3 regions of the Bradyrhizobium sp. 40 genome follow, and region 3 is predicted to be linked to each of the others. Evidence: predicted binding sites of a transcription regulator. Region 3 holds the regulator's gene; each other region holds the start of a gene.
The links. The regulator PhoB, encoded in region 3, activates phosphate uptake and scavenging genes when phosphate is short. The targets are predictions, from matches to a motif close to TGTCATNNANCTGTCAT.
Positions count from the first base shown of each region.

Region 1 (7,467 bases), 2.8 Mb from region 3:
TGATCGCTCACGGGCACCGCACCCTGCATCACGATTGGGCCGGCATCGGTCTCGGGGATGACGAAGTGCACCGTTGCGCCGGACAGCTTGACGCCGGCGCGCAAGGCCTGGCCATGCGGGTCCAAGCCTGGGAATGACGGCAGCAGCGAGGGATGGATGTTGAGCATCCGCCCGTACCAGGCTTTTGTGAATTCAGCCGTGAACAGCCGCATGAAACCGCCGAGACAGATCAGCTCGATGCCGTGCTGATCGAGCGCTGCTTGCAGCACCTTCTCGAAGCCGGCGCGGTCCTTGCCGAACGGCTTGCTTTCGATCACCAGCGTGTTCACGCCGCTCGCTTTGGCCCGTTCGAGCCCGAGCGCGTCGGCCTTGTTCGAGATGACGAGCGAAATCTCCGCCGGGAAATCCGCAGCAGCAGCGGCCCTGATCAGCGCGGACATGTTGGAGCCGCGACCGGAGATCAGGATGGCGACGCGGCGTTTCATCAAAGCGCCAGATCGAGGTGGCCGTTATAGATGACGCGGTGCTCGCCCTCAGCCGGGATCACGGTACCGAGCTGTGCGACGGTCTCACCGGCGTCAGTGAAGACCTCCACGACCTCGTCGACCTTGTCCGGCTCGACGATCGCGATCATGCCGATCCCGCAATTGAAGGTCCGCAGCATTTCGAGCTCGGCGATGCCGGCTTGGGCTGCCAGCCATTTGAACACCGGCAGCACCGGCAGGCGCGCCAGATCGATACCGACACCGAGAAGGTTCGGCAGCACGCGCGGAATGTTGTCGGTGAAGCCGCCGCCGGTGATGTGGGCAAGCCCCTTCACCGCGCCGGTCTCGCGGATCGCGCGCAGGCAGGATTTGACATAGAGCCGCGTCGGCGTCAGCAGCGCGCCGCCGAGCGTCATGACAGGCGCAAACGGCGCCTGCGCCCCGAAGCCGACGCCGGATTGTTCCACGATCTTCCGGACCAGCGAGAAACCGTTGGAGTGCACCCCCGACGAGGCCAGCCCGATCACGGCATCGCCGGCGGCGATGTCCTTGCGCGGCAAGAGCGTGCCCCGCTCCGCGGCGCCGACCGCAAAGCCGCCGAGGTCGTAGTCGCCGTCCTTGTAGAGGCCGGGCATCTCGGCCGTCTCGCCGCCGATCAGGGCGCAGCCGGATTCGCGGCAGCCTTCGGCGACACCGGCGACGATCGACGCGGTCGCCTCCGGATCGAGCTTGCCGCAGGCAAAATAGTCGAGGAAGAACAGCGGCTCGGCGCCCTGCACCACGAGGTCGTTGACGCTCATGGCGACGAGATCGATGCCGATCCCCCCATGCAGGCCGGTCTCGATCGCGATCTTGACCTTGGTGCCGACGCCATCGGTGGCTGCCACCAGGATGGGATCCTTGAAACCGGCCGCCTTGAGATCGAACAGGCCGCCGAATCCACCGATTTCGGCGTCGGCGCCGGGCCGTGCGGTGGCGCGCACCATGGGCTTGATCAGGTCGACCAGGCGGTTGCCCGCGTCGATATCGACGCCTGAATCGGCGTAAGTGAGGCCGTTTTTGCGGTCGGTCATGCCCGATTTCCAGTGGGTTTGCGGCTGGTTACGTCGAATTCCGGGGACGCGCAATGGCTCGCATGGCGCGCCTCCGTATACTATGTAGAGATATCAACCGGTTCAGCCTCCAAAGGGCCGAATTCGAGGTCAGGCCGGGTGCCGGGAAGCGCCGTGTGAGTATACCGAACATCATTACTTTGGGCCGCATCATGCTGGTCCCGATCATCGTCTGGGCCATCGTGTCGAGCCAAATGGAGGTGGCGTTCGCCGTCTTCCTGATCGCCGGGATCAGCGACGCGGTCGACGGCTTCCTTGCCAAGCGCTTCAACATGACGAGCGAGCTCGGCGCCTTGCTCGACCCGCTCGCCGACAAGGCGCTGCTGGTCTCGATCTACATGGCCTTGGGCATCTGGGGCGCGATTCCGCGCTGGATCGTCATCCTAGTGGTCTCGCGCGACATCATGATCGTCGCCGCCGTGATCATATCGTGGCTGTTCGACCGCCCTGTGGAGATGAAGCCCTCGAAGGTATCCAAGCTAAACACTGTGGCCCAGGTGGCGTTCGCAGCGCTGGTATTGGCCGCCCTCGCCTTCGGCTTCAAAGCCGGTCCTTATGATATAATCTTGATGGGCCTCGTTACGGTCTTCACGCTCTCCTCCGTGTCGCTCTATCTCGTTGAGTGGTTGCGGCACATGAGCACGATCGAGGCCAAGTGAGTTGGGAAGCGGCCCCGCAAAAGGCCAACTCCCGCTCGATGAAGTCGCATCTCGTCAAACGAAGCCGGCACGCCGGCACGGAGCAAAGCAAACGTGCCAGGCCGCGTTCATCCCCGACAATTGGCGTTTTCGCTTCCGCATGCGGAGAGCCTGAGCCGGGACAATTTCCTCGAAGGCCCCGTTAATGCCGCCGGTCTTGCCCTCATCGACGCCTGGCCGGAATGGCCGAACCGGATCATGTGGCTGGCCGGCCCGGAAGGAAGCGGCAAGAGCCATCTCGCCGCGATTTGGGCCGAGGCTTCAGGCGCCCGCTCGACCACGGCCAATGGGCTGACCGCCGAAGCCGTCCCGGCCGCGCTCGCCACCGGCGCGCTGGTGGTCGAGGACCCCAAGGCCAGGGAATTCGACGAGCGCGCCCTGTTCCATCTGATGAATCTGGCGCGCGAGGACGGCGCCTACGTCCTCTTCACCGGACGCGAGGCGCCCGCTTCTCTCGAGATCGAGCTTGCCGACCTGCGCTCGCGGCTCCGCGCCGTCCCTGTTATCTCGCTGCTGCCGCCTGACGACCAGCTCTTCCGCGGCCTGATCGTCAAATTCTGCGCCGACCGCCAGCTCGCGGTGGACGAGAGCGTGGTCGGCTACCTCGCCACTCGCCTGGAGCGGTCCTCGGCCGCCGCCCGACGGGCTGTCGATCTGCTGGACACCGAGGCCCTGCGCCTTGGCCGTCCCGTCACCCGGGCCTTGGCAGCCGAGCTGCTCCGGGATGTCTGACCAAGGCGGCTTGACGCGGCCGGGCGGCGGAACATCAATGTCATCGAAACGTCATCGCTCTAACACATGCTCCCGCGGGTTTTGCGCGTAAGTCGCAAATTGGGGCGAACTGGATGGATCGACTTCTGATGGACTCTGCGCAAGCTGTTGAAGTTAAAGAAAAAGCCCCGGAAGCCGAAGGCCCGCCGGCGATCGCATCGAGCCCCGAGCGGTTCATCAATCGCGAGCTCTCCTGGCTGCACTTCAACCGCCGCGTCCTGGAGGAATCGGTCAATCCCAGCCACCCCATGCTGGAGCGGGTGCGATTCCTGTCGATTTCAGCGAATAACCTCGACGAGTTCTTCATGGTCCGCGTCGCCGGCATCAAGGCCCAGGTGCGCGAGGGCATTGCCGAGCGCAGCCCCGACGGTCTGACCCCGTCCGAGCAGCTCGCGCTCATCAACCGGACCGTCTCGCAGCTTGCGTCCGACCAGCAGGCGATCTGGCGCGACCTGCGCGGCACGCTTGCCGACGAGGGCATCGTGCTGGTCGATGGCAAGGAGGTCACCAAGGCGGAACGAACCTGGATCGAGGACTACTTCCTCAGCAACGTGTTCCCGCTGCTGACGCCGCTCGCGATCGACCCGGCCCACCCGTTCCCGTTCATTCCGAGCCTCGGCTTCACCATCGCGCTCCAGCTCACGCGCGCCGCCGACGGCAAGCAGATGAACGCGTTGATCCGCATGCCTGGCAAGATCGACCGCTTCATCCGCCTGCCGGCCGAGGGCAAGGTCGTCCGGCTGATCTCCCTGGAGCAGGCCACCGCTCTGTTCATCAACCGCCTGTTCCCCGGCTACAATCTGCACGGCCAGGGCGCATTCCGCGTCCTCCGCGACTCCGAACTCGAAATCGAGGAAGAGGCCGAGGATCTCGTCCGCCTGTTCGAGACGGCGCTCAAGCGCCGTCGCCGCGGGTCCGTGATCCGACTCGAGATCGACGCCAAGATGCCGGAACAGCTGCGCAGCTTCGTGCAGCACGCGCTGTCGACCGCCGACGACGAGGTGTTCCTGGTCGACGGCGTGCTCGCCATGAACGAGCTCTCGCAGCTCACCCGCCTCGACCGGCCCGACCTGGAATTCACCCCTTATGTGCCGCGCCATCCCGAGCGCGTGCGCGAGCAAGGCGGCGACATCTTCGCTGCGATCCGACAGAAGGACCTCGTCGTCCATCACCCCTACGAATCCTTCGACGTCGTGGTGCAGTTTCTCCAGCAGGCCACGCGCGACCCCGACGTCGTCGCCATCAAGCAGACGCTCTACCGCACCTCCAGCAACTCGCCGATCGTGCGTGCGCTCGTGGAAGCCGCCGAAGCCGGCAAATCCGTCACCGCGCTGATCGAGCTGAAGGCCCGCTTCGACGAGGAGGCCAACATCCGCTGGGCGCGCGACCTCGAACGCGCCGGCGTGCAGGTCGTCTACGGCTTCCTCGAACTGAAGACGCACGCGAAACTCTCGATGGTGGTGCGCCGCGAGGGCGGCAGCCTAACGACCTACGTCCACACCGGCACAGGCAATTACCACCCGGTGACCGCGCGCATCTACACCGACCTCTCCTACTTCACCTCGGAGCCGACCATCGGCCGCGACGCCGCGCGCGTGTTCAACTTCATCACCGGCTACGCCGCGCCGAGCGATCTGGAAAAGATGGCGGTCTCGCCGCTGACCTTGCGCAAGCGCATCATCGAGCACATCCAGGGCGAGACCGCGCATGCGCGGCACGGCCGGCCTGGTGCGATCTGGATGAAAATGAACGCGCTGGTCGACCCCGACATCATCGACGCGCTCTACGAGGCCTCACAGGCCGGCGTGCAGGTCGAACTCGTGGTGCGCGGTATCTGCTGCCTGCGACCCGGCATTCCCGGACTGTCGGAGAACATTCGCGTCAAGTCGATCATCGGGCGATTCCTCGAACACGGCCGAATCTACTGCTTCGGCATGGGCCAGGGCCTGCCGAGCGCGAAAGCGGCTGTGTATATCTCCTCGGCGGACATAATGCCGCGCAACCTCGACCGCCGCGTCGAGGTGCTGTGTCCGCTGCAAAATCCCACGGTGCATCAGCAGGTTCTCGAACAGATCATGGTCGCGAATCTCAAGGACAATGAACAGAGCTGGCAATTGTTGCCGGACGGGTCCTCAACGCGTATGAAGACCGCGAAGGGCGAGGAGCCTTTCAACGTCCACAACTACTTTATGACAAATCCGAGTCTGTCTGGCCGTGGTAAGTCGCTCAAGGAATCCTCGCCGCGCCGCCTCACGCGCCGTAATGAACGTCATCAATCCTGATCCGGGATCGTCGACGTGAAGCGGCCGCGCAAGCGCGGCTCGAGCGTCGCCGTCATCGACATCGGCTCCAACTCGGTCCGTCTCGTCGTCTACGAGGGACTGACGCGGAGCCTGATTCCGATCTTCAACGAGAAGACGCTGTGCGGGCTCGGCCGCGAGGTGCAGAGCACCGGCTTGCTTGCGCCCGACGCCGTCGACAAGGCGCTGACCTCGCTCAAGCGCTTCCGTGCGCTGTGCCGGGTGATGCAGGTCGGACGGGTGTTTGCGATTGCGACCGCCGCCTGCCGCGACGCCTCCAACGGCGCCGACTTCATCGCGAAAGCCGAGCGCATCTGCGCGGTGAAGATCGAGATCCTGTCGGGCCCGCGCGAGGCGCGGCTGTCGGCGCTCGGCGTGATCTCCGGCATTCACCATCCCGACGGCATCGTAGGCGACCTCGGCGGCGGCTCGCTCGAACTGATCGACGTGCGCAAAAACACCGTGCGCAGCGGCGTGACGCTGCCACTCGGCGGCCTCGCACTGCAGGACCTCGCGCATAAATCCCTGAAACGCGCCGACCGCATCGTGCGCGAAGCGCTCGACGGGGTGCCACAGCTCAAGGCAGGGAGCGGCCGCAGCTTCTACGCCGTCGGCGGCACCTGGCGCGCGCTTGCGCGCATCCACATCATCCAGAGCGGCTATCCGCTCCAGGTGATGCACGGCTATTCGATTTCGGCGGCCGAGGCGCTCGATTTTTCGCGTCGTCTTCGCCGGCTTGCGGCCGCCGGCATGCTCGCCGACATCGAGATCGTCGCCGATGCCCGGCGCCCGCTCCTCACCTATGCCGCACTGGTGCTCGAGCACATCATCCGGGTGGCGAAGCCGAAGACCATCGTGTTCTCGACCTTCGGCGTGCGCGAGGGCCTGCTGCACGAGAAGCTGCCGGAGTCCGAACGCAACAAGGACGGGCTGATCTGCGCGGCCGAGGAGCTGAACCAGCTGCTGTCGCGTTCGGCCAAGCACGCGCGCGAGTTGATCGCCTGGACCGACCGCCTCGCCCGCGTGGTGAAGCTGCGCGAGACCGAGGAGGACCGCCGCCTGCGCCACGCCGCGTGCCTGCTGTCCGACATCGGCTGGCGCGTGCATCCCGACCATCGCGGCGAGCAGACGCTGAGCCTCGTCGTCAACGGCAATTTCGGCGCGATCACCCACACCGAGCGCGCCTTCGTCGGCCTGTCCGTGTTCTATCGCTATGCGGGGCTCAGCGAGGAGAACCAGCCGCCGGTCGCCATGCAGGAGCTTCTGACGCCGGCGCAGCTCGAACGCGCCCGCCTGCTGGGCGCGGCCTTCCGCGTCGCGCATCTGATCTCGGCGGCGCGTCCGGGCGTCTTGCCTGCGACCCATTTCCGCAGCGTGGGCCGTAAGCTGTTGCTGGTGTTCGAGCACCGCCTCGGCGATCTCGTCGCGGACCGCGTCGGCAGCCGCTTCCGCGCGCTCGCCCGGCTGATCAACCGCGCCGGCTCGATCGTGCGGCGCTAGCGCATGATCCGGAAAAACGTGAAACGTTTTCCGGAAAGATCATGCTCGAAAGATAAGCCTATTCCGCCGAGGCCTTGGCGTGGCGTTCGGATGACTCCAGCGCGGCTGCGCTCATGCTGCGGCGGCGCCAGATGGAGCCGACGACCAGCACGACGACGACGCCGAGAGCTGCGCAGAGATATTCGCCGCCTCCGCCGCCATGGGCGAATTGCGGCGGGATGCGCAAGGCGCCGAGCATGTTGTCCAGCGAGGCGCCGAACGGACCGTCGAACAGCGTGTGCAGCCTCGGCGCGATGCCGGGATCGGTCGCGATCACCTCGCCCGCGATCCAGCCGAGCAGCGCCGCGCCGGCCCACACCAGAACCGGGAGCTTTGCGAGCAGCGCCATGATCAGCGCCGCACCGGCGACGATCAAGGGCACGCTGATGGCAAGGCCGAGCACCAGCAGGGGCGCACTGCCATTGGCGGCCGCGGCCACCGCAATGACGTTGTCCAGGCTCATGACGATGTCGGCGACGACGACGATCTGCACGGCCTGCCACAGATGCGAAGCCGACTCGACGCCGTCCTCGTCCTCCTGTTCCGGCACCAGCAGCTTTGC
Region 1 covers NZ_CP064688.1:4,162,406-4,169,872, forward strand. Annotated here, with positions in the region: gene purN (phosphoribosylglycinamide formyltransferase) at 1-485, opposite strand, end outside; gene purM (phosphoribosylformylglycinamidine cyclo-ligase) at 485-1,558, opposite strand; gene IVB40_RS20335 (CDP-alcohol phosphatidyltransferase family protein) at 1,714-2,256, shown strand; gene IVB40_RS20340 (DnaA/Hda family protein) at 2,350-3,027, shown strand; gene IVB40_RS20345 (RNA degradosome polyphosphate kinase) at 3,156-5,348, shown strand; gene ppx (exopolyphosphatase) at 5,364-6,866, shown strand; gene IVB40_RS20355 (TerC family protein) at 6,925-7,467, opposite strand, start outside.
Region 1: a site for PhoB is predicted at 3,066-3,082, ahead of IVB40_RS20345 (RNA degradosome polyphosphate kinase). Genes of this name have one in related genera too.

Region 2 (7,467 bases), 660 kb from region 3:
ACAACGGCATCGTCGCGGCTGCGGTGCTCTCCGGCAATCGCAACTTCGAAGGCCGTGTCTCGCCGGACGTGCAGGCGAACTACCTCGCCTCGCCGCCGCTCGTGGTCGCTCATGCGCTCGCGGGTACCGTCACCAAGAACCTCGCTGTCGAGCCGCTCGGTGAAGGCAAGGACGGCAAGCCGGTGTACCTCAAGGACATCTGGCCGACGACGAAGGAGATCAACGCCTTCATGAAGAAGTTCGTGACCGCGTCGATCTTCAAGAAGAAGTATGCCGACGTGTTCAAGGGCGACACCAACTGGCGCAAGATCAAGACGGTCGAGAGCGAGACCTATCGCTGGAACATGAGCTCGACCTATGTGCAGAACCCGCCCTATTTCGAAGGCATGAAGAAGGAGCCGGAGCCGGTCACCGACATCGTCGAGGCCCGCATCCTTGCCATGTTCGGCGACAAGATCACCACCGACCACATCTCGCCGGCCGGTTCGATCAAGCTCACCTCGCCCGCCGGCAAATATCTCAGCGAGCACCAGGTGCGTCCGGCCGACTTCAACCAGTACGGCACGCGCCGCGGCAACCACGAAGTCATGATGCGCGGCACCTTCGCCAATATCCGCATCAAGAACTTCATGCTCAAGGGCGCGGATGGAAATATCCCGGAGGGCGGTCTGACAAAACACTGGCCCGACGGCGAGCAGATGTCGATCTACGACGCCGCGATGAAGTACCAGCAGGAGCAGGTGCCGCTGGTGGTGTTCGCCGGCGCCGAATACGGCAACGGCTCCTCGCGCGACTGGGCCGCGAAGGGCACCCGTCTGCTCGGCGTGCGTGCCGTGATCTGCCAGAGCTTCGAGCGCATCCACCGCTCCAACCTGGTCGGCATGGGCGTGCTGCCGCTGACCTTCGAGGACGGCACCTCCTGGTCGTCGCTCGGTCTGAAGGGCGACGAGAAGGTCACGCTGCGCGGCCTCATCGGCGACCTCAAGCCACGCCAGAAGTTGACCGCGGAGATCGTCTCCGGCGACGGTTCGCTGCAGCGCGTTTCGCTGCTCTGCCGCATCGATACGCTGGACGAGCTCGAATACTACCGCAACGGCGGCATCCTGCACTACGTGCTGCGCAAGCTCGCGGCGTAAGCGCGGATTTGTGAACGGTGGCTCACTGCGAAGTGAGTAGTAGGTTACACGAAGGCGGCCTATCACAAGGCCGCCTTCACGCGTTTGCGGCAGGCTTCGGATGGCCCGCCCGGCGGAGAACCTCACGCCCTGGACGGCTGCTGTGGCGGACGAATGTGCGAGGCCCGTAAGACTACGGTGACCATCCGGGGGTAAGCTTTCCCTCTCTCGAGCAATGGTGTGCGGCGTTCGACATGACAACAATGACGGCTTCTCATCTGGTTTCACGCTGGTCCGGCGCCCTCTGGTCGGGTGCGCTTGGTCTCTGTGCGATCGTCGCCGTCATTCGTCCTGCCGAGGCTGATCCCCGCGCCGTTGTCGAATTGTTTACCTCGCAGGGCTGCTCGTCCTGCCCGCCGGCCGACAAGATCATCGGCGACCTCGCCCGCGATCCCTCGATCATCGCGCTGAGCATGCCGATCGACTATTGGGACTATCTCGGCTGGAAGGACACATTGGCCGATTCGCGCTTCTCTGCACGGCAGCGTGCCTATTCGCGCATGCGCGGGGACCGCGAAGTCTACACGCCGCAGGTCGTGGTCAACGGCTCCACGCATGTCGTCGGCAGCGATCGCACTGGCATCGAAAGCGCGATCGGCAAAACCGACGCCGGCACTGGTGTGATGAGCGTACCGGTGACGATGTCGCTCGCGGGCAAGCAGATCAACGTCTCGGTGGCCGCGAGCAAGGAGCCGACGGCGTCCCACGGCGAGGTCTGGATCTGCTCGATTGCGAAGTCGGTGCCGATCGCGATCAGCCGCGGTGAAAATCGCGGACAGCAGGTCATCTATCATAACGTGGTGCGCAACCTGCTCAAGGTCGGCGACTGGACCGGCCGTCCGGAAAGCTGGACGGTGCCGATCGAGAACCTCACGCGCGACGGCGTCGACGGTGCTGTGGTCTACGTCCAGGACGGCAGCCGGGAAAAGCCGGGCCCGATGCTGGGCGCGGCGTACACGTCGCTGCACTAACGCGCACACTTCGAATTTTCCGATTCAAGCACAGTCTCAATCCTCATGGTGAGGAGCGCGCTCTTGCGCGCGTCTCGAACCACGCAGGCCCTGCTGAGGCAGCTCGGCCTCGATCCTTCGAGACGCCGCTTCGCGGCTCCTCAGGATGAGGGGAGGGAGTGTTCTCGCTGATGAGGAAGAGATCCGTCGAGGCGGAAACATCCCGACACAAACAAAACCGGCCCAAACAAAAAAGGACCAACTCGCGTTGGCCCTCCTTGTCGTGCGAACAGACCCGATCCTGACGGCCCCGGGGGGCTGGGGGCTGAGGAATCCGGAACCGAAAGGACCGGGTCAACGCACACAGGTCTTTTCGCAATGCAGGGCGGCAGTCGCTTGGCGGAAAAGCGGCGACACTATGATTCCTGCTAACGATCCCGTGACGGTTTGCCGCGACAGAGTTCCACCGCTGCGTGTGGGCGGTTTGCTCCGGTCCAACGTCCTTACAGGGCCCCTTGCAGTGGGGAACAGTTGGCGCGATCATGCAACTGTCATGATCCGCGGTTCCGGGGACGGTCTTCGCGGACGCGGTCATGCTGATACGACAGGAGGCAGCCTATGAGTCTGTCGGAGGATGCTGATCCGAGCGAACAGCGCGCGGCGGCGCGCCCCGCCGCTTCGAATGCGCAACCGAGCCGCGTAACGTTCAACCGGCTCGAGCTGCACCGTATTCTCAATCTCTACGGCCGGATGGTCGCCGACGGCGAGTGGCGCGACTACGCCATCGACTTCCTCAAAGATCGCGCCGTGTTCTCGGTCTTTCGCCGCGCTTCGGAAGTGCCGATCTATCGCATCGAGAAGGATCCGCGCCTCGCGCGCAAGCAGGGCATGTACAGCGTGATCTCGGCGACGGGCCTGATCCTGCGCCGCGGCCACGAGCTGGAGCGCGTGCTCCTGGTGATCGATCGCAAGCTGGCGGTGGTGTAGCGGCGCGCTCGGTGCTGTAGGGTGGGCAAAGGCGCATCGCGCCGTGCCCACCATCTTTCGTCAAACGCGTTGGTGATGGTGGGCACGCTTCGCTTTGCCCACCCAACGAGACCTATTTTGTCGGCACGCTCTTCGCGCCCTCGCCAAGATCTCGCTGCATCATCACCGTGTCCAGCCAGCGGCCGAATTTGAGCCCGACGCTGGGATGCGTGCCGATCATCCTGAAGCCGCCCTTGGTGTGCACGCCGATCGAGCCGGCATTGGCGGAATCGCCGATCACGGCGATCATCTGGCGGAAGCCGCGCGCCTCGCATTCGACGATCAGCCGCTCCAGCAGGAGCGCTCCGATGCCGCGGCGGTGAAAGGACGGATCGAGATAGATCGAGTTCTCGACCGTGAAGCGGTAGGCCGGCCGTGGCCGGTAGGCGCCGGCATAGGCGTAGCCGGCGACGCGCCCGTCGAGGATGGCGACGAAATAGGGATAGCCGCCGTCGATCAGCGTGCGGCAGCGGCGCGTCATCTCGGCGAGGTCGGGCGGCTCCAGCTCGAACGTCGCGGTGCCCTCGCGGACAGCCTGCTGGTAGATGGCGGTGATGGCGGGAAGGTCGGCCTCAGTGGTGGGCCTGATATCGGGTGCGGACATGCCGCAAGATTAGAGCCTTCCCGGGACGACTGGAAGAGGCAACGGCCTCCCCACGCCGCCATTGCGAGCGGAACGAATCAATCCAGAAATGCGTCCGTGGAGGGACTCTGGATTGCTTCGTCGCAAGAGCTCCTCGCAATGACGGTGGTTGAGGGAACATCACGCCCAAACAAAAACCCCGGCCTTTCGGCCGGGGCTGGTGTCGTTCGCTCTGGTCTGACGCTTAGTCGCGCTGGCCGAGGAGCTGCAGGAGCAGCGTGAACAGGTTGATGAAGTTCAGGTACAGCGACAGCGCGCCGGTGATGGCCGCACGCTCTGCGATGTCACCGCCGGCCGAGGCGTAGCCGTAGATGTAGTCGTTCTTCAGCCGCTGGGTATCCCAGGCGGTGAGGCCCGCGAACACCAGCACGCCGACCACCGACACGACGAACTGCAGCACCGAGCTCGCCAGGAACAGGTTCACCAGGCTCGCGATGACGATGCCGATCAGGCCCATGAACAGGAACGAACCCATTCCGCTCATGTCACGTTTGGTGGTGTAGCCGTAGAGGCTGAGCGCGCCGAAGGTCGCCGCGGTGATGAAGAACACCCGCACGATCGAGGTGTGGGTGAACACCAGGAAGATCGAGGACAGCGAGACGCCCATCAGCGCCGCGAACACCCAGAACAGGATCTGGGCGGTCGAGGGAGCGAGACGGTTGATGCCCGCCGAGATCACGAACACCATGGCGAGCGGCGCGAGCATGAACAGCCACTTCAGGGGGCTGACGAACATCGCGTAGCCGAACGGCGTCAGGAACAGCTTGCCGACGCGGACGGCTTCCGGGGTCGGAACATCCGTCACGGCGGCCATGTAGACGCCGAGCGCGGCCAAGCCGGTGATGGCCAGGCCGATGCTCATGTAGTTGTAGATGCGCAGCATGTAGGCGCGCAGGCCGGCATCGACCGTCGCGGCGTCAACACGCCCGGCGGCCCTGCCGAAAGGAGAAGCGTAATTGCGGTCTAGGTCCGACATGGTCGAATTCCCGTTGGTTGGTCCGGTCCGGCATGAGGGTCGCCACGCCGCCGGTTCGTCAAATTCTATCTCGGATACCGATGTCTGCCGACTAAATTTTGGCTAACAATCGGGGCTCCGAACCCATTCGATATGTGGGAAACTAACACATCCGCTGCAACCGTCCACGCGCGGCTGAATGTCGCCCTTCCCTGCAATCCAGACGAGCGGACGTGGTTAATCGCCGGAATCGTGCGATTTCGCTCCCGTGCCGCCGCCCGCTACCATTTGTCACAAATTCCGCAACACCGTGGCGGGCTTTTTGTTCAACGCCAGCAGCGTGCCGGCGAGACCCAGGCCGACCGTGACGACCAAGGCAGCCGCGACCACGCCGGCGGCGCTGCCGCCCTGCCAGACGAAGGTGAGGGTCATCAGTCGGGTTACGATCATCCAGGCCGCGACGCTGCCCGCGAAAACGCCGAACATTGCGGTGGCAAGCCCGATCAAGAGGTATTCGAGCGCATAGGCGCCGAGCAGCCGCAGCCGGGTCGCGCCGAGGGTCTTGAGGATCACCGCATCGTAGACCCGGTGGCGGTGGCCGGCGGCGAGCGCGCCGCCCAACACCAGGATCGCCGAGATCAGGGTCACCGCGCTGGCGCCGCGGATCGCCAGCGCCAGGTTGGTCACGACCGAGCCGACCGTCTCCATCACCTCGCGCACGCGCACGCTCGTCACCATCGGATAGGCGTCAGCGACCTCCTTGATGATCTTGCCGTCGCCGGCCGCATCGCCGCCGGCTTCCGTCAGCGTCGCGATATGGGTGTGCGGCGCGCCCTTGAAGGCGTTTGGCGAGAACACCAGGACGAAATTGATGCCGAGGCCCTGCCAGTCGATGCTGCGCAGATTGCTGATCTTCGCGGGGATGTCGCGGCCGAGGATGTTGACCACGACCTCGTCGCCGAGCTTGAGGCCGAGTCCATCCGCGATCTTCTTCTCCATCGAAACCAGCGGCGGGCCGGCATAATCGGCGCTCCACCACTCGCCCTCGACCACCTTGGAGCCTTTCGGCAGCTCGGCGGTATAGGTCAGGCCACGGTCGCTCTGCAGCACCCACTCGGAATCGGTGCTGGGCTTGAGCTCTTCGGCGCGGACGCCACGGGCTCCCACGATGCGCCCGCGCAGCATCGGGACGTCATCGACCGTCGCGCCAGGAGCGATCTGGCGCAGATACGAGTCGAACTGCTCGGCCTGCGTGCTCGGAATGTCGATGAAGAAGAACGATGGCGCGTGCTCGGGCAGTGCGGCCAGGAACTGCCGGCGCAGATTGCCGTCGATCTGGGTGATGGTGACGAGCACGGCGAGCCCGAGGCCAAGCGACAGCACGACCGAGGGCGTCAACGCGCCCGGCCGGTGGATGTTGGCGATCGCAAGTCGCAGCATTGGCCAGCGCGTGCGCGGCAGCCGCCGCGCGATCGTCATCAGCAGCGCGGCAATGCCGCGCAGCAGCGCGAACACGACCACGGAGGAGGCCACGAACACGGCGGCGATGCGCTTGTCGAAGGACAGCCCGATCACGACCGCGATGAGCAGCGCGATCACGACGGCCATGAAGATGAGATAGCTCCAGCGTGGCCGATGCCATTCGGAGCTGATGGTGTCGCGGAACAGGGCGGCCACCGGCACGTCGTGCACCCGCCCGAGCGGCCACAGGCCGAAGGCAAGCGCCGTGAGCAGCCCGTAGACGAACGACAGCGCGAGCTCGTCGGCATGCACCGCCGGCACCACCGGCAGCGGCAGCAGCTTGCCGAACAGGCCGACGATCGCGAAAGGCATCGCGGCGCCGAGCGCGAGGCCGATCGCCGAGCCGATCGCGGCGAGCAGGAGCACCTGGGCGAGATAGATGCCGAACACGTCGCGCCCGGTGGCGCCGACGGCCTTGAAGGCCGCGATCACCTCGAGCTTGTGGTCGATATGGGCCTTGACGGCATTGGCGACACCGACGCCGCCGACCAGCAGCGCGGCGAGGCCGACCAGGGTCAGGAACTGCGTGAAGCGGTTGATGTTGCGCTCGAGTTGCGGCGAGGCATTGGAGCGGCTGCGGACCTCCCAGCCGGCCTGCGGCGCGGCGTTGCGGGCGTCCGCGATGAAGGCGTCGGTGGCGCGCTCGCTATTGGCGATCTCCGGCAGCTTCACACGATAGACCCAGCGCACCAGGCTGCCGGGCTGGACCAGCCCCGTGGCGCGCAGGCCCGCCTCGCTGATCAGGAAGCGCGGGCCGAAGCCGATGCCGCCGGCGAGCTTGTCGGGCTCGGCTTCGACGGCGCTGCGGATCTGGAACGTGGCAGCCCCGACGGTGACACGATCGCCGGTCTTGAGCGACAGCCGCGCCAGCAGTGTCGGATCGGCGGCCGCGCCGAACGCGCCGTCGCGCTCCGCGAGCAGGTCGGACATCGGCAGCGGCGGCGCCAGCGTCAACTGGCCGAGCATCGGATAGGTGTCGTCGACCGCCTTCATCTCGACCAGCGCCAGCTTGCCCTCGGCCGAGCGCGCCATGCCGCGCAGTGTGGCGGCGCTCGAGACGGTGCCGCGCGAACGCAGGAAGGCGACTTCCTCCGGCTTCGCCTCACGCTGAAACAGGACGAACGACACGTCGCCGCCGAGCAGCGTACGGCCCTCGCGGGCGAGGCCGTCGCTCAGGCTCGCCGAGACCGAGCCGAC
Region 2 covers NZ_CP064688.1:163,594-171,060, forward strand. Annotated here, with positions in the region: gene acnA (aconitate hydratase AcnA) at 1-1,136, shown strand, start outside; gene IVB40_RS00835 (DUF1223 domain-containing protein) at 1,370-2,146, shown strand; gene IVB40_RS00840 (DUF2794 domain-containing protein) at 2,744-3,112, shown strand; gene IVB40_RS00845 (GNAT family N-acetyltransferase) at 3,225-3,755, opposite strand; gene IVB40_RS00850 (Bax inhibitor-1/YccA family protein) at 3,979-4,770, opposite strand; gene IVB40_RS00855 (FtsX-like permease family protein) at 5,041-7,467, opposite strand, start outside.
Region 2: a site for PhoB is predicted at 2,664-2,680, ahead of IVB40_RS00840 (DUF2794 domain-containing protein). Genes of this name have one in related genera too.

Region 3 (7,467 bases):
TACAATGGCCTGGCGGGACTCAATGTCCAGCTGTTCACCGAGAACACGCCGCCACCGGGATCGAACGAGGGCGGCCTGCTCAACGCCATCGTCGGCTCGCTGATCATGACCGTGATCGGCGTCGGCATCGGCGCGCCGCTCGGCATGTTCGTCGGCACCTATCTCGCCGAATACGGCCGCAATGACCGGCTGACCTCGGTGATCCGCTTCATCAACGACATCCTGCTCTCGGCACCCTCGATCATCATCGGCCTGTTCATCTACGGCGCGGTGGTGGTGCCGATGCGCGGCTTCTCGGCGATCGCAGGCTCGCTCGCGCTCGCGGTCATCGTGATCCCGGTGGTGCTGCGCACGACCGAGGACATGCTGCTGCTGGTGCCGAACGCGTTGCGCGAGGCGGCCTCGGCGCTCGGCCTGCCGCGCTCGCTGGTGATCAAGCGGATCGCTTATCGCGCTGCCCGTTCGGGCCTCATCACCGGCGTGCTGCTCGCGACCGCCCGCGTCGCCGGTGAAACCGCGCCGCTGCTGTTCACCGCGCTGTCCAACCAGTTCTTCAGCCTCGGCCTAAACAAAACGATGGCGAACCTGCCGGTGACCATCAACAACTTCGTGCAGAGCCCCTATGCCTATTGGAAGCAGCTGGCCTGGAGCGGCGCGCTGCTCATCACCCTGACCGTTCTTGCCCTTAATATTTTCGCGCGCATCCTTGGCGCCGAGAGGACCGCAAAATGAGTGATCTTTCCGTATCGATGAGCGCGTCAGGTGGACTGCCGCACGCGGCAGTGCTGCCGGAGGCGCCCCCCAAGGTGACCGTGCGCAACCTGAACTTCTATTACGGCGAGCACCATGCGCTGAAGAACATCAACCTGACGCTCGGCGCCAACCGTGTCACGGCGTTCATCGGTCCGTCAGGCTGCGGCAAGTCGACCCTGCTGCGCATCTTCAACCGGATGTACGACCTCTATCCCGGTCAGCGCGCCACCGGTCAGCTCATGCTCGACCAGACCAACATCCTCGACGGCAAGCTGGACCTCAATCTGCTGCGCGCCCGCGTCGGCATGGTGTTCCAGAAACCGACGCCGTTCCCGATGACGATCTACGAGAACATCGCGTTCGGCATCCGTCTTTATGAGAAGATCTCGAAGTCCGAAATGGACGGCCGCGTCGAGAAGGCGCTGCGCGGCGGCGCGCTGTGGAACGAGGTCAAGGACAAGCTCAACGCCTCCGGCCTGTCGCTCTCCGGCGGCCAGCAGCAGCGCCTCTGCATCGCCCGCACCGTCGCGGTGCGGCCCGAGGTGATCCTGTTCGACGAACCCTGTTCGGCGCTCGACCCGATCTCGACCGCCAAGGTCGAGGAGCTGATCCAGGAGCTGTCCGAGGATTACACGATCGCGATCGTCACCCACAACATGCAGCAGGCGGCGCGCGTCTCCGACAAGACCGCCTTCATGTATCTCGGCGAGTTGATCGAGTTCGACGACACCAGCAAGATCTTCACGTCGCCGTCCGACCGGCGCACGCAGGATTACATCACCGGCCGGTTCGGCTAGGAGACGCGACATGGGTTCTGAACATACCGCAAAGGCCTTCGACACCGACCTCCAGGAACTCACGCGCCTGGTCGCCGAGATGGGTGGCATCGCCGAGCGCATGATCGTCGAGTCCGTCGACGCATTGATCCGCCGCGACGTCCCGCTCGGCCAGCGCGTCGTCGCCATCGACACTGAACTCGACGCGCTGCAGAAGCGCATCGAGGAACGCGCGGTGCTCACCATCGCCCGGCGCCAGCCAATGGCGGTCGATCTGCGCGAGATCGTCGGCGCCATGCGCGTCGCGACCGATCTCGAGCGCATCGGCGACCTCGCCAAGAACATGGGCAAGCGCGTTGCGGCGCTGGAGACGGACTTCCATCCGCTCAAGCTGTTCCGCGGCCTCGAGCACATGACCGACCTCGTGCAGCAGCAAGTCAAGTCGGTGCTGGACGCTTATGCCGCGCATGATTTGCCGGCGGCGATGGCGGTGTGGAAGGGTGACGAGGAAGTCGACGCCATCTGCACCTCGCTGTTCCGCGAGCTCCTCACCTACATGATGGAGGATCCGCGCAACATCTCGTTCTGTATTCACCTGATGTTCTGCGCCAAGAATATCGAGCGGATCGGCGACCACGCCACCAACATCGCCGAGACCGTGTTCTACATGATTGAGGGCCAGGCGATCACCGACAAGCGGCCGAAGGGCGACATGACGACCTTCGCCAACACGGTACCGAACACCTGAAGACTTAAGGGAGCGACGACCCGATGGGCGCACGCATTATGGTGGTTGAGGACGAGGAAGCCCTGACCGAGCTTCTCCGCTACAACCTCGAAGGCGACGGCTATGACGTCGAGACGGTGATGCGCGGCGACGACGCCGACACCCGCCTCAAGGAGCACATCCCCGATCTGATCGTGCTCGACTGGATGCTGCCGGGCCTGTCAGGCATCGAGTTGTGCCGGCGGCTTCGCACCCGTCCCGAGACCAAGCAGCTCCCGATCATCATGCTCACCGCGCGCGGCGAGGAGAGCGAGCGGGTGCGGGGTCTTGCGACCGGCGCCGACGATTACATCGTCAAGCCATTCTCGGTGCCGGAGCTGCTGGCGCGCGTGAAAGGCCTGCTGCGGCGCGCAAGCCCGGAGCGGCTCGCCACCGTCCTTGCTTTTGGCGACATCGAGCTCGACCGCGACAAGCGCCGCGTGGCGCGCTCGGGCCGGCCGATCGATCTCGGTCCGACCGAATATCGCCTGCTGGAGTTCTTCCTGGAGCATCCGGGACGGGTGTTCTCGCGCGAGCAACTGCTCGACAGCGTCTGGGGCCGCGACATCTATATCGACGAGCGTACCGTCGACGTGCATATCGGCCGCCTGCGCAAGCTGCTCAATCTCGGCCGCGAGCAGGACCCGATCCGCACCGTCCGCGGCGCCGGTTACGCGCTGGATGATCGGTTTGCCAAGGCGGAGCAGGTATAGGGTTGCAGCCTTGTTTGTTGGCAAGCTGTCCCGAATTCTTCGACGTCGTCCCGGACAAGCGAGCGCTGATCCGGGACCCATAACCACCGAACGTGGTTTGGCGAAGACTCGGAGCGACCCCTTTCGCACGGCAACTGCGCGCTCGGAGTATGGGTCCCGGCCCCCCGCGCGCAATTGCGCACTAGGCCGGGACGAGACTGAAATCGTTGAGCCGTCTTCGCGCGACGACTTGCCGTAATTACCGCGGCCCCGGCTTCACCGGTGCACGCCGCCGATCCGACGCCGGCTGGTACGCGACGCGCGAGTGCTGGGCGCAATAGGGCAGGCCGGACAGCGCCCGTCCACCGCAGAAGAAGAAGTCCGGGCTTGAGGGATCGCCGACCGGCCAGTGGCAGGTCGCCTCGTTCAATTCCAGCAGCGACAGCCGCTGGCTCATCGGCACCACGTTGTCATAGGTGACCGGATCCGGCTCAGCCTCGACCTCGAAGGCCTGCGCCAGCGCGGTGTTGCCGCGCGAGATCGGGCGGCTCACCCGCATCATGTGCTGCGCGGGGCGCGCCTTGCGCGGGCGCGGCGCTGCCGATGAAGGGCTCTTGGCGCGGCCCGAAAGGCCGAGCCTGTGCACTTTGCCGATCACGGCATTGCGGGTCACATTGCCGAGCTCCGCCGCGATCTGGCTGGCCGAAAGTCCGGCCTCCCAGAGCTTTTTCAGCTGCTCGACGCGATCATCGGACCAGGTCAAAACCGTCATTGCACCCTTTCCCTCGCTGCGCGCCAGCCATCCTGGGGCCTCGCAGCGAATGCCTAAGCCTTCAAAAACCCGTGCCGCCAGAATCCCTTAAGGCTCGCCGGGCGCGTCTTGAACGCCCGAACGTTTACGCCGGTACATAAGGACTTAAAGATCAGAACCACTGCACGAGATGTCGTATCTGACAATCCAAACGCTACAATATGGCGTGACTCCCGCGCAAGAGTCCGCCGACTCGCTTCCACATGTTCCGTGACTAAATCCCGCAAAATCGGCACCGCAAGACTACGGATTCAGCGTTTCGCGAGGCTTTCCGGGCGGCATTGACACCCGTTTCACCAGGCCTAAGATAGTCGCGCGTGCCGCCCTCAAGAGGCGGCACGTTTCGTTTTCCGGGCCGGTCGATGGTGCGTTGCGCAATGCACGCTCACACCGTCCGCAACATTCAAGTGACCGTCATGACTAACAGCGCAGCGCCGCATTTGCTCCCCGTTTTCGCCAGGTCCGACCTCGGTTTCGAGCGTGGCGAAGGCTGCTGGCTGATCGCGACCAATGGCGAGCGCTATCTGGACTTCACCTCCGGCGTTGCGGTGAATGCGCTCGGCCATGCCCATCCGGCGCTGGTCGCGGCGTTGCAGGAGCAGGCCACGAAGCTCTGGCACATGTCGAACCTGTTCCAGAGCCCGGACGGCGAAAAGCTCGCCGCGCGCCTGTGCAATGAAAGTTTCGCGGAGTTCGTGTTCTTCTGCAATTCCGGCGCCGAAGCGCTGGAATGCGTGATCAAGGTCGTGCGCCGTTATCACGCCGCGAAGGGCCATCCCGACCGCTATCGCATGATCACCTTCGAAGGCGCCTTCCATGGCCGCACGCTGGCGACACTTGCCGCGACGGGTTCGGCAAAATATCTCGAAGGTTTCGGCCCCCCGATGGAGGGCTTCGACCAAGTTGCGCATGGCGATCTCGACGCGGTGAAAAAGGCGATCGGTCCGCAGACCGCCGGAATCCTGATCGAGCCGATCCAGGGCGAGGGCGGTGTGCGTTCGGCAACGCCCGCCTTCCTGAGGGCGTTGCGCCAGCTCTGCGACGAGAAGGGTCTGTTGCTCGCCTTCGACGAGGTGCAAACCGGCATGGGCCGCACCGGCGATCTGTTCGCGTACCGCCGCCTTGGCGTCGAACCCGACGTGATGTCGCTGGCCAAGGCGCTCGGCGGCGGCTTCCCGATCGGCGCCTGCCTTGCGACCGCGGAAGCGGCATCCGGCATGACGCCGGGCTCGCACGGCTCGACCTTCGGCGGCAATCCGCTCGCGATCTCGGCTGCGAATGCCGTGCTCGACGTCATGCTCAAGCCCGGCTTCTTCGATCACGTGCAGAGGATGTCGCTGCTGCTCAAGCAGAAGCTCGCCTCCGTGATCGACCGTCATGGCGATGTCGTCAGCGAAGTGCGCGGCGAGGGCCTCCTGATCGGCATCAAGGCCGTGGTGCCTTCCGGCGATCTCGTTGCCGCCTTGCGCGCAGAAAAGCTGCTCACCGTCGGTGCCGGCGACAATGTCGTGCGTTTCCTGCCGCCTTTGATCGTCACCGAAGCCGAGATCGAGGACAGCGTCGGGCGGCTCGAGCGCGCCTGCACCGCGTTATCCGGCAACAAGCGGGCGGCAAGCTGATGAGCAAGTCGCCCGATAATACACACGAGAAAACACCGAAGCACTTCCTCGATATCAACGAGCTGCCGCTGTCGGAGCTCAAGCGCATGCTCGCCGCGTCCACCGCGATGAAGGCGAAGCAGAAGGCGCATCAGCCGGTCAGGCCGCTCGAAGGCAAGACGCTGGCGATGATCTTCGAGCGCCCCTCGACGCGGACGCGGGTGTCTTTCGATGTTGCCATGCGCCAGCTCGGCGGCGAGCCCATCATGCTCACCGGTGCCGAGATGCAGCTCGGCCGCGGCGAGACCATCGCCGACACCGCGCGGGTGCTGTCGCGCTATGTCGACGCGATCATGATCCGCATCCTCAATCACGACGCCCTTCTGGAGCTTGCGGCGAACGCCACCGTGCCCGTCATCAACGGCCTGACGCGGCGCTCGCATCCCTGCCAGGTGATGGCCGACCTCATGACCTACGAGGAACATCGCGGCCCGATCGAGGGCAAGACGGTGGCCTGGACCGGAGACGACAACAACGTGCTGGCGTCCTGGGCGCACGCCGCCGAGCGCTTCAAATTCCAGCTCAATGTCGCGACTCCTCCGGAGCTCGCGCCGAAAAAAGCGATGCGCGACTTCATCAAGGCGACCGGCGCGCCGATCATGCTCGGCACGGATGCCGAAGCCGCCGTGCGCGGCGCCGATTGTGTCGTGACCGACACCTGGGTGTCGATGGGCGACAAAGAAGGCGAGCACCGGCACAACGTGCTCAAGCCCTATCAGGTCAATGCCCAGCTGATGTCGCTGGCCAAGCCGGATGCGCTGTTCATGCACTGCCTGCCCGCCCATCGCGGCGAGGAGGTCACCGATGAGGTAATCGACGGTCCGCAATCCGTCGTCTTCGACGAGGCCGAAAACCGCCTGCACGCGCAGAAGGGCATTCTGGCCTGGTGTTTCGACGCGGTGAAGTAGATCGACGCGGCGAGCTAACTTTCCGTCGTCCCGGCGAAGGCCGGGACCCATACCGCGGAATCTCTCTTGTGGCAGATCGGCGGAGGCAACGAGTTTTCGCCAAACCAATATTCGTGGTTATGGGTCCCGGCCTTCGCCGGGGCGACACCGAAGTTGCCGTATCATGATCAAACCAGTGTCCAGATGAGCTGCTCCGAACCCCTTCCAATTCCGCCTTCCGACCCCAGATAAAGCGCCATGGTTTCCCAATCCTCTGACATGAAAACCGGGCCCGAAGGCCCGGTTCGCGCGCCATCCGCGGTTCCGATTGATGACGCCGTGCTGCCCTACGAGGTCGACGCGCTCGATGTGCGCGGTCGGCTGGTGCGGCTTGGTCCGGCGCTCGACGAGATCCTGACCAAGCACGATTACCCGGCGCCGGTCGGCAAGCTGCTCGGCGAGGCCATCGTGCTGACCACGCTGCTCGGCTCGGCGCTGAAGTTCGAGGGCCGCTTCATCCTCCAGGCCCAGACCGACGGTCCGGTGTCGTTTCTGGTCGTGGACTATCAGGCGCCGGATCGTCTACGCGCCTATGCGCGCTACGACGCCGCGCGCCTCGGCGATGCAAAGGATTCCGGCGCGCTGCTGGGGCACGGTCATCTAGCCATGACCATCGACCAGGGCCCCGACATGAGCCGCTACCAGGGCCTGGTCGCGCTCGACGGCGGCAGCCTGGAAGACGCCGCTCACGAATATTTCCTGCGCTCCGAGCAGATCCCGACCCGCGTGCGCCTCGCCGTCGGCGAGGAATGGCGCTCGAACGACGGCGGCAAGCATCGCTGGCGCGCCGGCGGCATGCTGATGCAGTTCCTGCCGAAGGCGCCCGAGCGCGCGCGGCAGGCCGATCTGCATCCCGGCGATGCGCCCGAAGGCGTCGAGGTGCATGCCGTCGCTGAAGACGATGCTTGGGTCGAGGCGCGCTCGCTGATCGAGACCGTCGAAGATGTCGAGCTGATCGATCCGGAGCTGTCCGGCGAGCGGCTGCTCTACCGTCTGTTCCACGAACGCGGCGTGCGCGTGTTCAATCCGCTGCCCTTGAAGGCGCAATGCTCCTGCTCGCGCGA
Region 3 covers NZ_CP064688.1:6,971,996-6,979,462, reverse strand. Annotated here, with positions in the region: gene pstA (phosphate ABC transporter permease PstA) at 1-732, shown strand, start outside; gene pstB (phosphate ABC transporter ATP-binding protein PstB) at 729-1,550, shown strand; gene phoU (phosphate signaling complex protein PhoU) at 1,561-2,277, shown strand; gene phoB (phosphate regulon transcriptional regulator PhoB) at 2,301-3,008, shown strand; gene IVB40_RS33455 (GcrA family cell cycle regulator) at 3,247-3,759, opposite strand; gene IVB40_RS33450 (aspartate aminotransferase family protein) at 4,215-5,417, shown strand; gene argF (ornithine carbamoyltransferase) at 5,417-6,364, shown strand; gene IVB40_RS33440 (Hsp33 family molecular chaperone) at 6,602-7,467, shown strand, end outside.